One region of the Nocardioides sp. Soil777 genome, then DNA from elsewhere that is predicted to be linked to it. Evidence: riboswitches for the same ligand, from Rfam matches in the RefSeq annotation. Region 1 holds a riboswitch; the other holds the start of a gene.
What was found. A riboswitch is a leader RNA that binds a small molecule or an ion and turns the genes downstream of it on or off. The one in region 1 is predicted to bind cyclic di-AMP.
Positions count from the first base shown of each region.

Region 2: it holds a riboswitch for cyclic di-AMP, as region 1 does, so the genes downstream of both, ASG88_RS02930 (C40 family peptidase) here and ASG88_RS00770 (C40 family peptidase) in region 1, are expected to answer to the same signal.

Region 1 covers NZ_LMSN01000001.1:151,158-160,392, reverse strand. The annotation lists gene ASG88_RS00795 (Ig-like domain repeat protein) at 1-2,198, opposite strand, end outside; gene ASG88_RS00790 (Lrp/AsnC family transcriptional regulator) at 2,432-2,710, shown strand; gene ASG88_RS00785 (DEDD exonuclease domain-containing protein) at 2,768-4,546, opposite strand; gene ASG88_RS00780 (hypothetical protein) at 4,660-4,917, shown strand; gene ASG88_RS00775 (hypothetical protein) at 4,989-5,192, shown strand; cyclic di-AMP (ydaO/yuaA leader) riboswitch at 5,315-5,493, shown strand; gene ASG88_RS00770 (C40 family peptidase) at 5,505-6,515, shown strand; gene ASG88_RS00765 (hypothetical protein) at 6,610-7,779, shown strand; gene ASG88_RS24160 (Flp family type IVb pilin) at 8,058-8,216, opposite strand; gene ASG88_RS00760 (Flp family type IVb pilin) at 8,290-8,463, opposite strand; gene ASG88_RS00755 (response regulator transcription factor) at 8,740-9,235, opposite strand, start outside.
Region 2 covers NZ_LMSN01000001.1:590,325-599,559, forward strand. The annotation lists gene ASG88_RS02895 (IclR family transcriptional regulator) at 1-196, opposite strand, end outside; gene ASG88_RS02900 (calcium-binding protein) at 309-1,826, shown strand; gene ASG88_RS02905 (DEAD/DEAH box helicase) at 1,912-3,585, opposite strand; gene ASG88_RS02910 (DUF3039 domain-containing protein) at 3,693-3,977, opposite strand; gene ASG88_RS02915 (YqgE/AlgH family protein) at 4,037-4,600, opposite strand; gene ASG88_RS02920 (TetR/AcrR family transcriptional regulator) at 4,671-5,378, shown strand; gene ASG88_RS02925 (DUF3048 domain-containing protein) at 5,581-6,603, opposite strand; gene ASG88_RS02930 (C40 family peptidase) at 6,750-7,319, opposite strand; cyclic di-AMP (ydaO/yuaA leader) riboswitch at 7,322-7,515, opposite strand; gene ASG88_RS02935 (SDR family NAD(P)-dependent oxidoreductase) at 7,718-8,485, opposite strand; gene ASG88_RS02940 (helix-turn-helix domain-containing protein) at 8,580-9,235, opposite strand, start outside.

The DNA of each region.
Region 1 (9,235 bases):
GAGTCCGGGTAGGCCCAGATCTGGTTGGAAAGAGTGGGCGCGAACATGGTGTTCGTGGTCGCCGGGATGGCACGGGGCTCTTCGAGAAGGTTCGTAAAGTCGCGGTCGTAGCTGACGTAGACCATGTAGAAGGAGGCGCGAGGGGTCGGATCCCAGCGCAGTACGGGGGTGGACGGGACGACGCACACTCCCTCGGTTGGCACGCACGAAGATCCCGCCGTGTTTGTGGCGCCACCGTTGAGGGCAAGCCTGAAGCCCGACATGGCGTCATAGGGCGCAATGGTGAAGCGACCCTCAACCCCACGGCTGATGAGAGTGTTGTCGGCGCGATACGCGCTCACCTGCCAGTCGTAGTCGCCCGGCGCCAGAAGGGCGCGTGAGGTCTCGGTCATGGCGGCGTACGGCACGTCCTTGTTCCACAGCGCTTCGGGATCGTCGCCGAACCACACTTGGTTCATGTCAGCGGCGATGCCAATGCGTACGCGGTAGTACTTCGCGTCAGGGTGCGGCTGCCACCGGAGATTCGGTGCGTCCTTCGTCCCGGGATCGCCGATGCCTGGTGCGATAGGCCTCAAGTAGTCCGTGGGGCTGTTGGGCGCTCCCGGAGGATTGCCGGAGACGTAGAAGACGTTCGTGTACTTCACGGACGAGATGCCATCGGTGGACGTGGAATAGATCGTCCATGTGAAGGGCCCGTCGCTCGGCTTGAGCTGTTCCCGCCCACTGATGGTGTACGACGTAGCCGACGTGGTCACCTTCGGCACGGCAGACGTGCCATTCGCTTTGAAGACCTCAATCGTGTAGGTCTCAGCGCTCTTGGTTGCCGTCCACTGGAGTGTTGGCACGTCGACGGTGGCGCCGGCCGTCGGGCTCATCCCGGTGATCGTAGGCGGCAGGTACTTGAACTTCTCCGCATCGCTGTAGAAGCCCCAGATCCCCGCGGGGACACGAGCACCCTTGAGGAACGGGCGGTCCAAGGGACGCACCCGCCAGTAGTTCGTCGCCCCGGGAACCGGCTCGCAGTCCTCGTCGGGGCGGAACGGCATCGGGAGGCCGCGGTCGGTTGTGTTCACGGCAAATATGCCCGGCGTATATGTGGTACCTGCAATGACGCAGGTCTTGGTGACGATGCCGTCCGAGAAACCCTCGTCGGTGCTGATCTGCAGCTCGTACTCCGAGGCGTGCCTTACCGGGCTCCACTGGAAGTACACGGGATCGCCCACCTCAACCAGGGGTCCGGTGCCGCTCGCCGGGTACTCCGCGACAGGCTTGTGGGGCCAGTTTCGGCGGAACAACCACGACTCACTCCACGCGGACTCGTTGCCGTCGGCGTCGACGGCGCGGACGTGCCAGTAGTAGGAGGTGTTGTCCCAGGTGACCGGTGGAGAGAAACTCGTACCGTAGATGATGGTCGGCGGTGGTGGGGAGACCATCGTGGTGAAGTCGGCGTTGAGCGCTACCTCCAGTTTATAGCTCTTGGCTCCCGGCACTGGGTCCCAGTCGAGGCGGATGTCCTGGACCGGGTCGGGGACTGGGCCATCGCTAACCGCGGCGTCGACGGGCGATCGCAGATCTGGTGCGGGAAGAGCGAGGATGTCGAAGGAGGACAGGCTGCTGGGCGGCGAGTTCACGCCCCCTGCCATTGACGCGGTGACCTGCCAGTACCAGTCGCCCTTGTCGAGAGGCACATCGACGACAACAGACGTGGTCTTGGTCTTGTATGTGAGTGCGCCATTCAGGTCGTCGTCACCGTCGACCAGCACCGTGTACTCCACTGCTCCTGGCACGGCGGTCCACCGCAGGAGCGGTGGCTCACCGGGCTGCTGGAGGTCGTCGCCGGCGGTTGGCAAAAGCGGCACCGGGACCGCGCCGGTCGGAGCTGCGAAGCTGGACGTCGCGGACGAGCTCTCGTTGAGGGCGTTTGACGCGATCACTCGCCAATACGTCGTACCCGGAGTCAAGTTCTTGGTGGGTACGAAGGTGTTGCTTGCGGTGGACGCGGACTCGTACGGGGAAGAGAAGTCGGAGTTGTCGTCGACCAGAATCTGATAGCGGGTGGCGCCGGCCACGTGATCCCAGGTGAGGATGCTCGTTGACGAGCTCGCTGGGTCTTGGGAAACCTGCAGGTTGGTGGGCGTTTGGGGCGGAGCGGGGAAGGCGCTGCCTTGGCCGAGCAGCGTGACGACCAGAGCCGCCACGCCGGTGAGGCTAGCCCCAACCGTTCTGCGACCAGCAGTGATGTGCGACATCCCGGGACTCCCCTTCGTCGGTGACTCAGACCGGAACACGCTAGGTCTCACACGACGGCGATGGAGGGTAAATGGCCACCCTCTAGTCACAACGGACTACCACGTTGGACCGATCGGCGTCACTGTGGTCAGAGAGAGCTTGTTAGGAGCCGATGAACACGACGTGGGGCTACCGTTGGTCCATGATCACCGCCATCGTCTTTGTGAAGGCCGACGTCGCGCGCATCCCCGAGGTCGGCGAGGCCATTGCCGCTCTGGACGGGGTCAGTGAGGTGTACTCGGTGACCGGTCAGATCGACCTCATCGCCCTGGTGCGGGTCAGCAAGCACGAGGACATCGCGGCCGTCGTCGCGGACTCGCTCAACAAGGTGGACGGCGTGACGGCGACCGAGACGCACATCGCCTTCCGGACGTTCTCGCGGCACGACCTGGAGTCGGCGTTCTCGCTCGGTCTCGACTAGGTCTCGACTCCGCTCGACCGACGGGCGACCGCTCGACCAGGTGGCGCAATGACCCGGTCAACGGGCCGGGCGGTGCACCGTGGCCGGCAGCCGCTGCTCGTCGAAGGGCACCAGCGACAGCCGTGACTGGTTGACCGCGTCGTAGAGCGGCAGGTGCCGCGTGGCACCCCCAACCGGACAGATCCACTCACCGTCGACGTCGACGAGACGGATGCCGGGAGACTCCAGCCAGCGAAGGATCTTCTCGGTCTCCTCCGCAGTGGCGGCGGGCACGGGTCCGGGAGCCGTGCGCACCGTCTCGGCGCTCGCGCACAGCTCGCGGACGTAGCTGTGGGCGTCGGTGCCCGGTGGGATCACCCCGGCGGCCGCGAGCCGGCCGTGGCGGACGACGTGGACGCTCCAGCGCCCGTCGTCCTCCCGCCGTGCCGCGACCACCTCGGGACATCGGGTCAGGGCGGACAGGCGCTGCGTGCGCGCGGCGGCCCGCACGAACGTGGCCAGCCGGTCACGGTGGACGCCGGCCTCCTCGAAGCGCTCGAGCCCGGCAAGCAGCGTCATCCGGCGGTTGATGGCCTCGACCACCTCGTCGGGTCGGTGCAGCAGGGTGTCGCGCAGCTGCCGGACCACGGCGGCGTACGTCGCGGTGTCGACGCTGCCGTCGCACGGCGACAGGCACTTGCCCATCTCGGCCAGCACGCACGGTGAGCGGGAGGGCTCGCGGGCGAGCTTGTCGGAGCACTGGCGGATCGGAAAGGTCTCGTGCAGGGCGGCCAGGGACTTCTCCGCGGTCTTCTTCGACGAGAACGGGCCGAGGTAGTCGGCGTCGTCGTCGAGGACCCGGCGCACGAGGGACAGGCGGGGCCAGGCCTCACGCGTGAGCTTGACGAAGTGCACCTTCTCGGGGAACCGGGAGCGGCGGTTGTACTTCGGCTTGTGCTCCGCGATCAGTCGGAGCTCGCGCACCTCGGCCTCGAGGGGAGTGGCACAAGGGATGCCGGTGACCGACTCGGCCAGCCCGACCATCTCGCCCATGCGCGTGCGGGTCTCGGACGCCGTGAAGTAGGAGCGCACCCGGCTGCGCAGGTCCTTGGAGGTGCCGACGTAGAGCACCCGCTGGCGCTCGTCGCGGAAGAGGTAGACGCCGGGCAGGCGGGGGAGGCCCTCGGCGAGATGGCGCTTGCGGCGCTGGGCCTGCGAAACCCGCGATGTGAAGGTCGCGAGCTCCTCGAGAGTGTGCACCCCCTGCCCGCCGAGCCGTTCCATCAGGCCGTGCAGCACGTCGACGGTGGCGCGGGCGTCCGACAACGCACGGTGGTTGGGCGTCGTCGTGGAGCCGAAGAGCTGCGCGAGCGAGGAGAGCTTGCAGTTGGGCGCGTCGTCACGGGTGACGACGCGTCGGGCCAGCTTGGCCGTGTCGAGGACCTCGAATCGCGGCCACGGGTGGTCGTGCTCGGCAGCGAAGTGCTTGAGGAAACCCACGTCGAACGGCGCGTTGTGGGCGACGAGCACGCAGCCCTTTGCGAACTCCAGGAATGCGGGCAGCGCAGACTCGATCGGTGGGGCGTCGCTGACCATCGAGTTGGTGATGCCGGTGAGCACGGCGATGAACGGAGGGATCTCCGAGCGCGGGTTGACCAACGTCTGGAACTCGCCCAGGACCTCGCCGCCCCGGACCTTGACGGCGCCGATCTCGGTGATCATCGACCCGCCGGCCGCGGACCCGCCCGTGGTCTCGAGGTCGACGACGCAGAACGTGACGTCGCGCAGTGGTCGCCCCAGCTCGTCGAAGCTGCGTTGGGCCTCCCAGCGGGAGACGGTCGGGGCGGCACTGCTCATGGTGGGGACGCTAGATCGCGGCACCGACAACGGACGGGAGGTCGTGCCCCGCGCGTCGGTCACTAGGCTGCTCCGGTCCGCCCGAAGATCCACGCCCGACCCCTGGAGGCACCGTGCCCGCACAGATCCCCGACGCTACGCACCGCTGGCGCTGCGGAGGCTGCGGCAACCTCACGCGCTTCGACGTCACCCGCACCCGGCGTACGACGGAGTTCTGGCACTTCGACCTCGCCGGCGACCATGTCGTCGAGGAGGAGACCCTGCGAGACGAGAGCGTGGAGACCGTGTCGTGCCGCTGGTGCGGACGCGACGACGCGATCGAGATGGTCGCCCGCAACGAGGCCGGAGTCGACCCGCACGAGCAGGCCTGACGCCGTACGCCGACACGCGGTCGACACTCACGGGCAGACCGTTGTCGGTGGGGCCTGCCACGGTGCGCTGCATGACACGCATCGACTGTGACACCTGTGTGGTCCGCGGCCTGGCCTGCCACGACTGTGTGGTGACCGTGCTGCTCGGACCTCCCCCTGAGCTCACGCTCGACGACGACGAGCGCGCGGCGCTCGCCATACTCGCTCAGGGCGGGCTCGTCCCGCCGCTCCGTCTCGTCGAGCCGGTGGCGGGGCCGGTGGTCGAGTCCGCCTGACCGCTGTGTTCGACCTCACACGCACGACACGTTTCAACTCTGTGGACCAGGGATTGGCCGGTGCCCACCGCCCGGTCTACAGTGTCCGCTGGTGTGCGTGGCAATGGGCCACACGGGTCCATGCGCAGACCGCGTCTAATCCACACGCCACCGGTGCGAGCCGGGGGTGCCAGGAGCCGGGGAACCACGTCCCACCTGGGGTGAATCGGCCTCGAGAACAGCCACCGCTGTGGAGGGGTCGTAGGGCATGTCGTTGCCCGAACCCGTCAGCTCACCCGGTAGACGTGACGACAGCGAAGGACCCCCCGCCTCGTGACGTACGACCGCAAGCGACTCGGCAGCGCCCTGCTGGGAATCACGGCCATCGCCGCCATCGGCTTCGTCCCCGCATCTCCCGCTCAGGCCGAGCCGGAAATTGCGGACGTCAAGGAGCGCGTCGAACGCCTCTACCACGAGGCCGAGCAGGCGCAGGAGCGTTACAACGACGCGAAGCTCGACCTGACCGAGCTGCGCCGCGAGCTCGGCTCCCTCCGCGCCGACGAGCGCCGCCAGGACGCCCGCCTCGAGGCCGTCCGCGCGCAGGTCACCGACTCCGTCCGCCGCCAGTACGAGGGCGAGAGCATCTCCACTGTTGGCCAGGTCGTCGTCTCCAACGACCCCGCTGCCTTCCTCGGCCAGCTGTCGACCATGTCGTCGTTCAGCCAGCTCCAGGACTCCCTCTTCACCGACTACTCGACCGAGGTCGAGGCCCTCACGCTGCGTGAGGAGGCCACGGCCGACCGCGCCTCCGACATCGCCGCCACCACCGCGCAACTCGCCGAGGAAAAGGACGCCGTCGAGTCCAAGCTCGACGAGGCCAAGGAGCTCCTCGCCACCCTCGAGGAGGAGGAGCGCGAGCGCCTCCTGGCCACCTCGAACGAGACCACGTCGCGCTCGACCAGCGCCACCCGGATGCCGGCCTCCGTCCCCGCCTCGGGTCGTGCCGCCGCCGCCGTCAGCTACGCCATGGCCCAGGTCGGCGACGCCTACGTCTACGGCGCGACCGGCGACAGCGCCTTCGACTGCTCCGGCCTCACCATGCGCGCCTGGGGCGCCGCCGGTGTCGGCCTCCCGCACTCGTCGAGCGCGCAGTACGGCTCGGGCGCGCACATCGCCGCCAGCGCCCTGCAGCCCGGCGACCTCGTCTTCTACTACAGCCCGATCAGCCACGTCGGCATGTACATCGGCAACGGCATGATCGTGCACGCCGCCAACCCGAGCACCGGCGTCCAGGTCACGGGTCTCTACTCGATGCCGTACGTCGGTGCGGTCCGCCCTGGCTGATCGCCCGACCCCGAGGACCGGTCGCCCACGCTGGTGGGTGGCCGGTCTTTCGTTGTTCACGGGGCTGTTGGTCCTTGCCGTTCTCCTGGTCTGGATGCGCGACGACACGCACCGCGTCACTCCAGGCAGCGTCGTCGCGGCAGGTCCACGTCCGGGCGCTGCGGCCTCGACCCTCCATCTCCTCGAGGAGGCGGTCGAGTCGCACGACCCCAAGGCCGCGCGAGCGCTGGCTCCCGCGGGCGATGCCGCGGCCGCCACGTTGATGGGCTCGGTTGCCGACAACGCCGGCGCGCTCGACGTCGTCGACTTCTCGGCGCGCTACGTTGACGAGACCGGCGCCGGCGCCGGTGCCGATGACAGTTCGTGGACGGCGCAGGTGGTCCTGACCTGGGGCTTCGAGGGGTTCGACCGCGAGCCCGCGTCCGCGGAGGTCGCGGTGACCTTCGTGCCGGACGGGGAGACGGTGGCGATCCGCCGCTTCGGCGGCGTCGGTGACGGCATCGAGCCGCTCTGGCTCCAGGGTCCTCTGGACGTACGCCGCTCCGACGAGGCGCTGGTGATGGTTGCGTCGTCACGACCGGGTGCGGCGCGCGAGGCGGCGACGTACGCCCGGCGGGTTGCCCGCGGCACCGTCGTGGTGCGGCGCGTGCTGCCGGACTGGCAGCCGTCGGCCGTCATCGAGGTGCCGGCGTCGGCGGCGGCCTTGGACACCACCCTGGACGCCGCCGAGGGCACGTACGCCGGCATCGCTGCAGTGACCACCACCGTGGACGGGTCGGGGAGCCCCGACGCTCCCGTCCATGTCTTCGTCAACCCGGACGTGACGCGCGGGCTCCGCGGTGCCGGCGCCCAGGTCGTGATGAGCCACGAGCTCGTGCACGTGGCCACCGATGCTGCGACCAGCGCAGTGGACCTGTGGCTGCTGGAGGGCTTCGCCGACTACGTCGCGCTGCGCGACGTAACGCTCCCGCTATCCACGACCGCCGCGCGGGCGATCGAGCAGGTGCGTCGTGATGGTGCACCTCGTCAGCTGCCCGGACCGGCGGAGTTCGACACCCGGGCCACGGACCTCGAGGCGGCCTACGAGCTGGCCTGGCTCGCCTGCGCCACGCTGGCCGACGAGGTGGGTGAGCGGGCGCTGCTGGATGTCTACCGTCGCGCCTCCAATGGCACGCCGATGGAAGATGCGCTGCGTCGACACGGCACCACCGTCGAGGCGCTCATCGAGCAGTGGCGGGACCGACTGGCATCGCTGTCGTCGTGACCGGGCGCGACTGACGTCGCGGCGGAGCTTTGCGCTGGGACCTTGCTCACGAGCTCGGTCCGGGCCGGGATCAGCCGGCAAATCGAGACCCGGGCATGACGTTGCCGCACTCGCGGCGACGGGATAGGCGGGGATACTCATGGAGATGCAGCGCTGGTTGGCGCTGGAGGCAATCTTCGGCCCCGGTCACCGGGGCGGTCGCAGCGGTAGTGAGGAGCCGCCCGACGGTGCGTGAGCGGATGGCTCTCAAGTCGCATCAACTCGTCAGGGGAACATGGTCAAAAGCCAGCCATAACGGGACCAAAGAGGGTAGCCACCTGTGCTCCGAACAGCCGAACGCTGCCTGCAACGACCACAGCAATCATGGTAACCATGAGGGCGTACTCGACGGCTGTAGCTCCATGCTCGACGCGTACGCGTCGCTGAAGGCGTTTCATGCTGCTCCTCGTTTAAAGACATCTGGCCGGCGCCGCAGGACTGCGACGCCGGCCTGATGAGAGATACTTGGACTCAGAGAGCGCCCGTGACCTGCTGGAAGAGTCCGTCGAGACCGGTGCCGAGGGCCCGGACGGTGACGATGATGGCGACGGCGATGAGAGCGACCATCAGGCCGTACTCGACCGCGGTGGCGCCCTTCTCCTCGTCGCGGTGAGCGTTGAGCATGATGGTGAGGAACTGGATCATGGTGATACCCCTGGTTCGTGAAGGATGGGTCCGAAGGTGTCCGAGCCCCATGTGGACCCGTCAAGAAGAATCATGGTCCGTTGCCAGTCCCCGCGGATCGGGTGATCGGCCGTAGGTCGCTAGTTCCATGTGACTAGTGCCCCACCACCCTCCGGAACGCGCGGATGACCCGCTGGGGCGGCTCTTCCGGAACCCGCCCGGAAGGGGCCCGGGAATGGTAATGGCGCCCGTCTCCCGGGAGGGATCGGGGCGCCTTGGGCGAGCCGGCTAAGGCCGTCAGAACCGTTGCGGGGACAGGTGGTCGAGGAGTCCCATGCGCATCGCCGTCACGAGGGCCTGGGCCCGGTTGGCCGCACCCAGCTTCTGGTAGATGTGGGTGATGTGCGTCTTGGCCGTGGACTCGCTCAGGTAGAGGCGACCGGCGATCTCCCCGGTCCCGAGGCCGTCGGCGAGGAGCGCCAGCACCTCCTCCTCCCGGCCGGAGAGCTTGGGGGTGACGGGCGCCGAGGCGCGGCGCATCATGGCCGCGCTCAGTCCCGAGCAGAGGAAGGTACGCGGTGCCACCGCGGCGTGCTTCGCCGCGCTGATGACCTCGGCCGCCCGGCTGTCCTTGCCCACGAAGCCCGACGCACCCGCCTCCATGGCCGCGAATATCTGGTCGTCGCCGGCGTGCATGGTGAGGACCACGACACCGGTCGTATCGCTCAACTCGCGCACGGATCGGACTATCTCGAGGCCGTGCCCGTCGGGCAGCTGCAGATCGGTCACGACG
Region 2 (9,235 bases), 440 kb from region 1:
CGACGAAGAGCCGACCGCGCGCGTCGCGGCGTACGAGCCCGTGCTGCTCCAGGGTGCTGATCAGCCGGTAGACGACCGTGCGGTTGACCCCCAGCTCGAGGGAGAGCTCGGTGACGGTCAGACCGTTCGGTGTGGCCGCCAGCACCTCCAGCACCCGCAGCCCCCGATCGAGGGTCTGTGAAGTTTCGGCGGTCATGTGGCCAATCTAGTGACAACTTCGCGACGACCACCCACGTCCTAGCCTGCAGGTGCACGACGCACTGCCCCGAGACGGGGTGACAACCCACCACACGATCAAGGGAGAACACATGCATCGCCATGTACGACGCACGTTCGCCGCGACCGGCACGACCGCTCTTCTCGCTGCAGCACTGCTCACCGCACCCGGTGCGTACGCCGCCGCGGCGGTGGAGACCTGCCAGGGCAAGGCCGTGACCATCGACGGCTCCGGCCAGGCCACCGTCACCGGGACTGCCGGCGACGACGTCATCGCCGCGACCCTCGGTTCGACCGTGACGGCCCTGGCCGGCAACGACACCATCTGCGTGCTGCCGGGCACGGCCAGCACCGCCACGTCGGTCGACGCCGGCGAGGGCAACGACTCTGTCGACACCGCCACGATCCCCGCGGGGGCGACCGTGACGACGGCACTCGGTGCCGGCGACGACAGCTACACCGGGGGCGCCGCCTCCGACCAGGTCTCCACCGGTGCCGGTGCCGACACGGTCACCACCGGTGCCGGTGACGACGGCGTCGGCAGCGGGACCGCCGGTCAGCCCAACGCCGACAAGATCGACCTAGGCGCGGGCGATGACGTCCTCGACTGGCACGGCATCCAGGCCGCCGGCGGCAGCGTCGCCTTCGGCGAGGGCGCCGACACCCTGGCCGACGGCGACGGCGGAGTCGTCTCGATCGGCGCCCCCGCACGGAAGCTCGAGCGGGGCGGCGCCCCCGTCCTGACCTGGAGCGGCGCCGTCTCGACGTACGTCGTCGACTCGACCGCCTCCTCGGTCACCTTCACGGGCACCGACGCGGCAGAGACCTTCGTGCTGCGCGACCCGGCCACCGGCGCCACGCCGACCACGGTCAAGGTCGACATGGCCGGCGGCGACGACACCATGACGGTGCGCTCCCGCGTGCTCGACGGCTCGACGTGGTCCGGCGGCGACGGCACGGACCTGTTCCAGGTCGCGTTCGACTACGCCGAGGTCCTGCTCGACCTCAGGAGCGGCCAGTTCGAGACCGGCGAGCCCGACGTGACGGTGGACCAGCGCGTCACCGACGTCGAGAACGTCGACGCCGTCAGCGCGCGGGTGACCGTCAAGGGCACCGACGCCGGCAACGTCCTCAACCTGCAGGGCTGCGCGATCTGGGCCGTGGGCCGGGCCGGGGCCGACACCATCGGCTACGGCGTCGACCTCGCCGACGCTCCCGCTCTGACCTGCACCGGCGCCTCCATGGTGGCCCGGGGCGGCAAGGACGCCGACACCATCTCCGGCACGTCCGGCAAGGACCGGCTGTTCGGCAACAAGGGCGAGGACCTCGTCAAGGCCATGGGCGGCGACGACGTCGTCTTCGGCGGAGACGACGACGACCGCGCCCGGGGCGGGGCCGGCAACGACAAGGTCCGCGGCGGCGAGGGCAACGACGAGCTCGGTGGCAACACCGGCAACGACCGCGTCCAGGGCGACAAGGGCAACGACCGCCTGCTGGGCCACCTCGGCAACGACGTGCTCGTCGGCGGGCTCGGCTTCGACCGTGCCAACGGCGGCAAGGGCACCGACCGGGCCTTCTCGGTCGAGCGTCGCTGGAACGTCGAGCGCTGACCCACCCGCTCGGATCCACACCGGCCGTCGTCCGCACCCGCGGGCGGCGGCCGGTCCGCGTCCCGGCCAACGACGCGGAGGTGGCTCAGGAGGACTTGCGCACCGCCCAGTCGCGGATGCGGTCGATCCGCTCGTGGAGCTGGTCGGCGCTGGCCACCGCGGCGGCCGGTCCCCCGCACTCCTTGCGGAGGGTGGCGTGCGTGATCCCGTGCGCCTGACCGGTCCGGTGGTGCCAGGCGGCGACCAGCCCGTTGAGCTCACGTCGCAGGATCGCCAGCTGCTCGTGGGTCGAGACCTCGGCGACCGAGTCCGCCTCGGGACGCGCGGCCTTCTGCTTGATGGCGCGCTCCGACTGCCGCGAGTGCAGCAGCTCGCGCACCTGGTCGGGCTCGAGCAGGCCCGGGATGCCGAGGAAGTCCATCTCCTCCTCCGACCCGACATGCACCTCGCCGGAGTGGCCGAACTCGCCGCCGTCGTAGAGGACCCGGTCGAAGGACGCCGTCGAGCCGAGGGCCTCCCACGACATCTCGAGCTCGCCGGAGGCGGCCTCGCTCGCGTTGGCGGCCGCCAGCAGGTCGTTCTCGGCGGCGAAGATGTCGTCCTCGTCGGTGATCCTGCGACCGAGGACGTGGTCGCGCTCGACCTCCAGCTCGGAGGCGTAGCCGAGCAGGTGCGGCACGGACGGGAGGAACACCGACGCCGTCTCGCCGCGCGACCGGGCGCGCACGAAGCGCCCCACCGCCTGCGCGAAGAACAGCGGGGTCGAGGTCATCGTCGCCCAGACGCCGACCGCGAGCCGGGGCACGTCGACGCCCTCGGACACCATGCGCACCGCGACCATCCACCGCTTGTCGGAGTCGCTGAACGCGCTGATCTTCTTCGACGAGGCCTTCTCGTCGGAGAGCACCACGGTCGGTGACTCGCCGGTGATCTTCTTCAGCAGCCCGGCGTACGCGCGGGCCTTCTCCTGGTCGGAGGCGATGACGAGGCCGCCCGCGTCGGGGACGTGGCGGCGTACCTCGGCCAGGCGCTTGTCGGCCGCCGCCAGCACCGATGGTATCCACGACCCGGCCGGGTCGAGGGCGGTCCGCAGGGCCTGGGCGTGCATGTCCTTGGTGAGCGGCTCGCCGAGGCGGGCGGCGATCTCGTCACCGGCGCGGGTGCGCCAGGTCATCTCGCCGGAGTAGGCCATGAACAGCACCGGCCGGACGACGTGGTCGGCCAGCGCGTGGGCGTAGCCGTAGGTGAAGTCGGCGACCGAGCGCGGGATCCCGTCGTCGCCGGGCGCGTAGGTCACGAACGGGATCGGGTTGACGTCGGAGCGGAACGGCGTGCCGGTGAGCGCGAGCCGGCGGGTGGCCGGCTCGAAGGCCTCACGCACGCCCTCGCCCCACGACATGGCGTCGCCGGCGTGGTGGATCTCGTCGAGGATCACCAGCGTCTTGAAGCGCTCGGTGCGGATCCGCATCGCCAGCGGGTTGACCGAGACCCCGGCATAGGTCACCGCGATGCCGACGTAGTCCTGCGAGGTCTTGCCCTTGCCGGCGGCGTACGTCGGGTCGATGGGGATGCCCGCCTTGGCGGCGGCCTCGGCCCACTGCGTCTTGAGGTGCTCGGTGGGCGCCACGATGGTGATCCGGTCGACGACCCGGCGCCCCAGCAGGTCGGCCGCGACCGTCAGCGCGAAGGTCGTCTTGCCGGCGCCCGGCGTCGCGACGGTGAGGAAGTCACGCGGGTTGTCGGCGAGGTACCGCTCCATCGCTGCCTGCTGCCAGGCACGCAGCAGGGGCGCGGTGCCCCAGGCCGCGCGCTCCGGCCAGGCCGGTGCGAGGACCGGAGCAGGGGGTACGGCGTCGTGCCGCCCCGTCACGCGTCGGGGCCCTGGTCGCCGCCGCCTGAGCCGTCGCCACCGGGCTTGATGGAGTCCCAGATCTCCTTGCACTCCGGGCACACCGGGTACTTCTCGGGGGCTCGGGAGGGGACCCAGACCTTGCCGCACAGCGCGATGACGGGGGTGCCCATGACCATCGCCTCGGTCAGCTTGTCCTTGGGGACGTAGTGGCTGAACCGCTCGTGGTCACCATCGTCGGTCGGCTGGGTGCGACGGTCCTCGATCGTCTCGGTGCCGGGTGAGAATCCGATGGTGCTCATGCCGGCCAGTCTAGGGCGTGCAGGGCCGATCCCGGGACACGCCGTCGACCGGTCCGGGGTCAGTTCAGGTCGGGATCGACCGGCCGGGTGGAGTGCCAGGCCAGCCGGCCGGGCTGGCGCCGCATCACGTCGCGCCACAGCTCGGTGGGGTCGTCGCGGAACAGGTCGCCGGTCGCGCCGGCTGCGACGTACCAGTCCCCGCGCTCGATCTCGCCCTGGAGCTGGTCGGGATCCCACCCGGCGTACCCGGCGAAGATCCGCATGCCCACCAGGCTGCCCTCGAAGAGCGCGACCGGCGTGTCGAGGTCGACGATGCCGAGCCGGCCCCGGACCGAGCGGAAGCCGACCGGCTCGTCGTCCTCGTCGCGCAGGAGGGCCACCGCGATGGCGCCCTCGACGCTCACCGGGCCACCCCGGAACAGCACCTCCGGCGACGTGAGCGTGGGTCCCCAGGACGAGATCTCGGTGATCTCGGCCACCGGGACCTGCGAGGGGCGGTTGAGCACCACCCCGAGGACGCCCCCGTCGTCGGCGTTGAGCAGCAGCACCACGGAGTCGACGAAGTTGGGGTCGGTCAGCCCGGGCGTCGCCAGCAGGAGCATCCCGGGCGCGACGTCGGTCATGGATCCATCATGGCCGATGAGTCCCTCGAGGCTCGACCCGCACGGCACGGCTGCTGCCTACACTGCCCGGATGGCTCCCCAGACGACCGGCACGCCGGCCCCGCAGGTCCCGGACGTCCCGAGCCGCCGGCAGCAGTACTCCGCGTCCACCAAGGCCGCCCTCGTCGACGTCGCCGAGGGGCTCTTCGCCGAGCACGGGTACGCCGCCACGTCGCTCGACCAGGTCGTGGCCGGCGCACAGGTCACCAAGGGCGCGCTCTACCACCACTTCTCGGGCAAGCAGGCGCTCTTCACCGCCGTCTTCGTGCGGGTCGAGGGGACCGCGGGCCGGGCGGTCCGGTCGGCCCTCGACCGGGAGTCCGACCCGTGGGTCAAGGCCCACGCGGGGCTGCGCGCGTTCCTCGACGTCGTCCAGCGTCCCGACTACCGCCGGATCGTCATCCAGGACGGCCCCTCGGTGCTCGACCACGAGCGCTTCCGCGAGCAGGAGCAGCGCTCGACCTTCGCGACGGTCGACGAGATCGTGCGCGGCGTGCTGACCGACGACGGCCGCGCGCTCGACGAGGAGATGCTGCTGACCTTCACCCGGATCTTCTTCGGGGCGCTCTCCTCCGCCGGCGAGTCGGTGGCCACCAGTGACGACCCGGCCGCGGCGGCCGCCCGGGTCGAGAGCGCGATCGCCTACATCCTCGCCGCGCTGCAGTCACGGGTGGCGGCCGGTGTTGCGCCCCCCGGCCCCGTCCCCGGGCCCGGGCCCGACGCCGCCGCCGCCGACTGAGGACTCGCCGCCGCCAGCTGAGGCACCCGACTGCCGCTCCACCGGTGTGCGTGGAAGCACGTCGGGGGCGGTGACACAGGTGCATCCACGCACACTCGTCGCGAAGGTCGCCCACGCCGCCAGGGAGCCCGACGAGACAGCGGCCCGTGCGGTCCACCGGGTGGACTGCACGGGCCGCCGTGTGGGCTCACGAGATCCGCGTCTACTTGCTCCAGGTGACGTCGCCCGTGCCGGCCGGGACCAGCTCGACCCACGTGCGACCGGCGGGGACGGTGATCTCCCCGCCCTTCGGGCCGGTGAGCTCGATCGCCCCCGTCAGCCCGTCCTTGGTCCAGGTGCCGCGCACGACCTTGCCGCCGTGGAAGAGCACCGCCTGCCCCTTGCCCTCGAACTTCGTCTCGGGGACGGGGTAGCCGGCCGGGTCGCGGTAGCCCGCGTCACCGATCTGCACCCGCAGCGCCAGCACGGTGGTGGCCGGGAAGGCGTCGCCCTCGCCGGCGTACGAATTGGTGTTGACGTAGGTCCCGTCCTGGTACTGCCAGGTCGTGGTGTGGTTGCCGAAGGCCGCCGAGAGGGTGCGGGCGGGCTTGCCGCCGAGGGAGTCTCCCTCCTCGCCGAACGCGAGGTAGGGCTCGGGAGCGTCGCCGCCCTTGATCGTGCCGGCGATGGTCTTGAGGTCGGCGAAGAGGTTGTACGGCGCGGAGCGGGCGTTGTCGCGGTAGACGCCCTTGGCGCCCTCGGTGACGAACGGGATGCCGGCCTGGTTGATACGACCGAGCGTCACGGCGGCGGCACCGCTGGTGACCACGTGCGCGCCGGTGGGGACGATGCCGATGTCGCTCGCACGCATCGACCGGACGGGGCCGACCACCTGGGGCAGCCGGGAGTAGTAGAACGCCGCGAGGCGGGTCACCCCGCCCTCCACGAGCTCCTCCACGACCATGTCGGCCTGGCCGAGGCCGACCTGCGGGGAGCTCGACGAGGTGTTGTCCACCTTGGTGACGATCACCGGGTTCTCGGGTGCGTCACCCTTCATCGGCAGCCCGGTGAGCGGCCACAGGGCCGGCTCCTCCGGCTCGGCGGCGGCGGTGGTCTCGCTGGTCTCCTCGGCCGGCGCCGGGGCGCTGGCGGGCTCCTCGTCGCCCCCGCACCCGGCGAGCAGCAGCGAGGCTGCGGCGAGGGACGCGACGGTGACGCTCAGGCGGCGGGGCAGACGGGGAAGCACGGGGGACTCCGATCGGTGGGTGGTGCTGGTCGTTCGCCGCCAAGTGTGACGCGCCCTCCCCACCAGGGAGGGGAAGGCGCGCCACGCACGAGGGCGGAGGGGGTGTGACGTACGGCGCGGGGCGCGCGCCGTACGCCTGCGCTGGGTCAGCGCACGGCGCCGCCGAACCAGGCGTCGGTCCACGGGGCCGCGACGGTGACGCTGCGGCCGGAGCCGGGCGAGTGGACCATCAGGGCGCGGCCGTTGTCCCAGCGCAGGAAGATCGCGACGTGGTAGACGCCGCCGGACCCGGAGAAGAACATCAGGTCGCCGGGCTGCATGTCGTCCTTCGCGATACGGCGGGTCGCGCCGGCCTGGGCGCTCGACGTGCGCGGCAGGTTGATGCCGGCCTGGCCGAAGCTGTACTGCACGAGGCCGGAGCAGTCGAAGGCGTTCGGGCCGCTGGCGCCGTACACGTACGCGTCACCGCGCTGGCCGAGCGCGACCGACAGGGCGGTCTGGACGCGGCTGGACTCGCGCTTCTGGGACCGCTCGAGGCGCTTGGCCTCCTTCTGGCGGAACTTCTTGTACTGGCCCTGGTCCATGGCGACCGCGTCGCGGTCGGCGGCCTGGGCAGGGGTCGCGGCGAGCGAGACACCGAGGGAACCGGTGGCGGCGAGGCCGAGACTGATGAGGCTGAGCGCGCCGGAGCGCGTCATGCGACGGATCGCAGGCATGGCAATGTCCTTTCCCACGCCTGTGAGGTGAGCTGTCGGGTTGGAGCTGGAAGGTGCTCCGCCACCTGTCGGTGGCTTCACCCCGAGCCGCCCGGATCGCTCCGGTCGGCAGTGGAACCTGTGGGTCCCCCACTCCTGCCCGATTCGTTTCTCGGGGGTCCAGCCCCGGGCGGGCAGGACTCGGCGTTGCCCGGGGTGGCTATTGGGTTGTGGCGCCGTGCCTACACGGGATGAAGCACGGTGACCGTCGGCCACCGTAGGTTCACCTCCTCGTCATGTCCAAACGCGCAGGACGCCCCCGGGGTGCTCCCGGGGGCGTCTCAGGCGGATCCAGGACGCTCGGAGGTGACGGGCGTCACCCCCGCCGCGCCGGGGCGCGACGGCGGTCCTGCGGGGGTTCAGCCAAGCTTGGCGCCGCCGTCGACGTACAACGTCTGACCGGTGATGTACGACGCCTCGTCACTGCAGAGGAACGCCGCGGCGGCGGCGATGTCCTCGGGGAAACCGACCCGCTTGACGGGGTTGGACTCGGCGGCCGCGGCCCGGAAGTCCTCGACGCTCATCTTGACGCGGGCGGCGGTGGCGTCGGTCATCTCGGTGGCGATGAAGCCGGGCGCGATGGCGTTGGCGTTGATGCCGAACGGGCCCAGCTCGATGCCGAGGGTGCGCGTGAAGCCCTGGACGCCCATCTTGGCCGCGGAGTAGTTGGCCTGGCCGCGGTTGCCCAGCGCGGAGACGCTGGAGAGGTTGAGGATCTTGCCGTAGCGCTGCTCCACGAAGTGCTTCTGGGCGGCCTTGGTCATGTTGAACGCACCCTTGAGGTGGACGTCCATCACGAGGTCCCAGTCGTCCACGGTCATCTTGAACAGCAGGTTGTCGCGGGTGATGCCGGCGTTGTTGACCAGCACGTGGATGCCGCCCAGCTCGTCGACGACGCGCTGCACGGCGGCCTCGGCGGCGGCACCGTCGACGACGTCGCACCCGATGCCCACGGCCTTGGCGCCGTCGACCAGCTCGAGCCGGCCCGCGGCCTCCTGCGCGCTCGACTCGTCGAGGTCGAGGATCGCGACGCTCGCGCCCTCGGCGGCGAAGCGCTGGGCCGTCCCGAACCCGATGCCTCGTGCGGCTCCCGTGATGACTGCGACGCGTCCGTCATAGCGGCCCATGCGTGACTCCTTGCTCGATGCGGTGGTGGGGGCCCGTCCCGCACGGTGTCGACGACCCGGCGGCGGCCGGGGCCGACCCTAGTACCCCCGGGCGTCACTCGCTCCGCGGCCCGAGCGAGCCTCCCGTCCAGCCGCGCTGGGCCACCACGTAGCCGAGCTGCAACCGGGTGTCGACGCCGGCGAGGTCGAGCAGGCCCCGCACCCGGCGTTGCAGGGTGCGCGGAGAGATCCCCAGGTCGCGGGCAATCGCGTCGTCCGTCAGGCCGGCCAGGAGCATGGTGATCAGCGGGCCGTCGTCGCTCTCGGGCTCCTCCGGACCGAGGTCCACCTCCTGCCCGCGCTCCCACACCGCCTCGAAGAGCGCCACGAGCGCGTCGAGGAGCCCACCGGCTCCCAGCAGCACGGCGCTGTCACTGCCGAGCGGAACCAGTGCCACCTCCCGGTCGACGACGATGAGCTTGGTGGGCACGTGCCCCGCGACGCGCACCTGCTCCCCCGCCGCACGCGCGCGGTGGATCCCCTCGACCAACCGAGGCTCCTCCTCCAGCATCGACCGCTCGAGCACGACGCGGTACTCCACCCCTCGCCGGACGGCGTCGTCCTCCGCGCCGTCGTCCGTGCTCCCCGACGCCATCACGGGCGACTTCACCAGGGTCAGCACCTCGGACCTGGCCGCGACCTGGATCTGGTGCATCCGGTCGGCGATCTCGTCGGGTCCGTGGGCGACGTCGAGGACCACGTCGGTGGCGA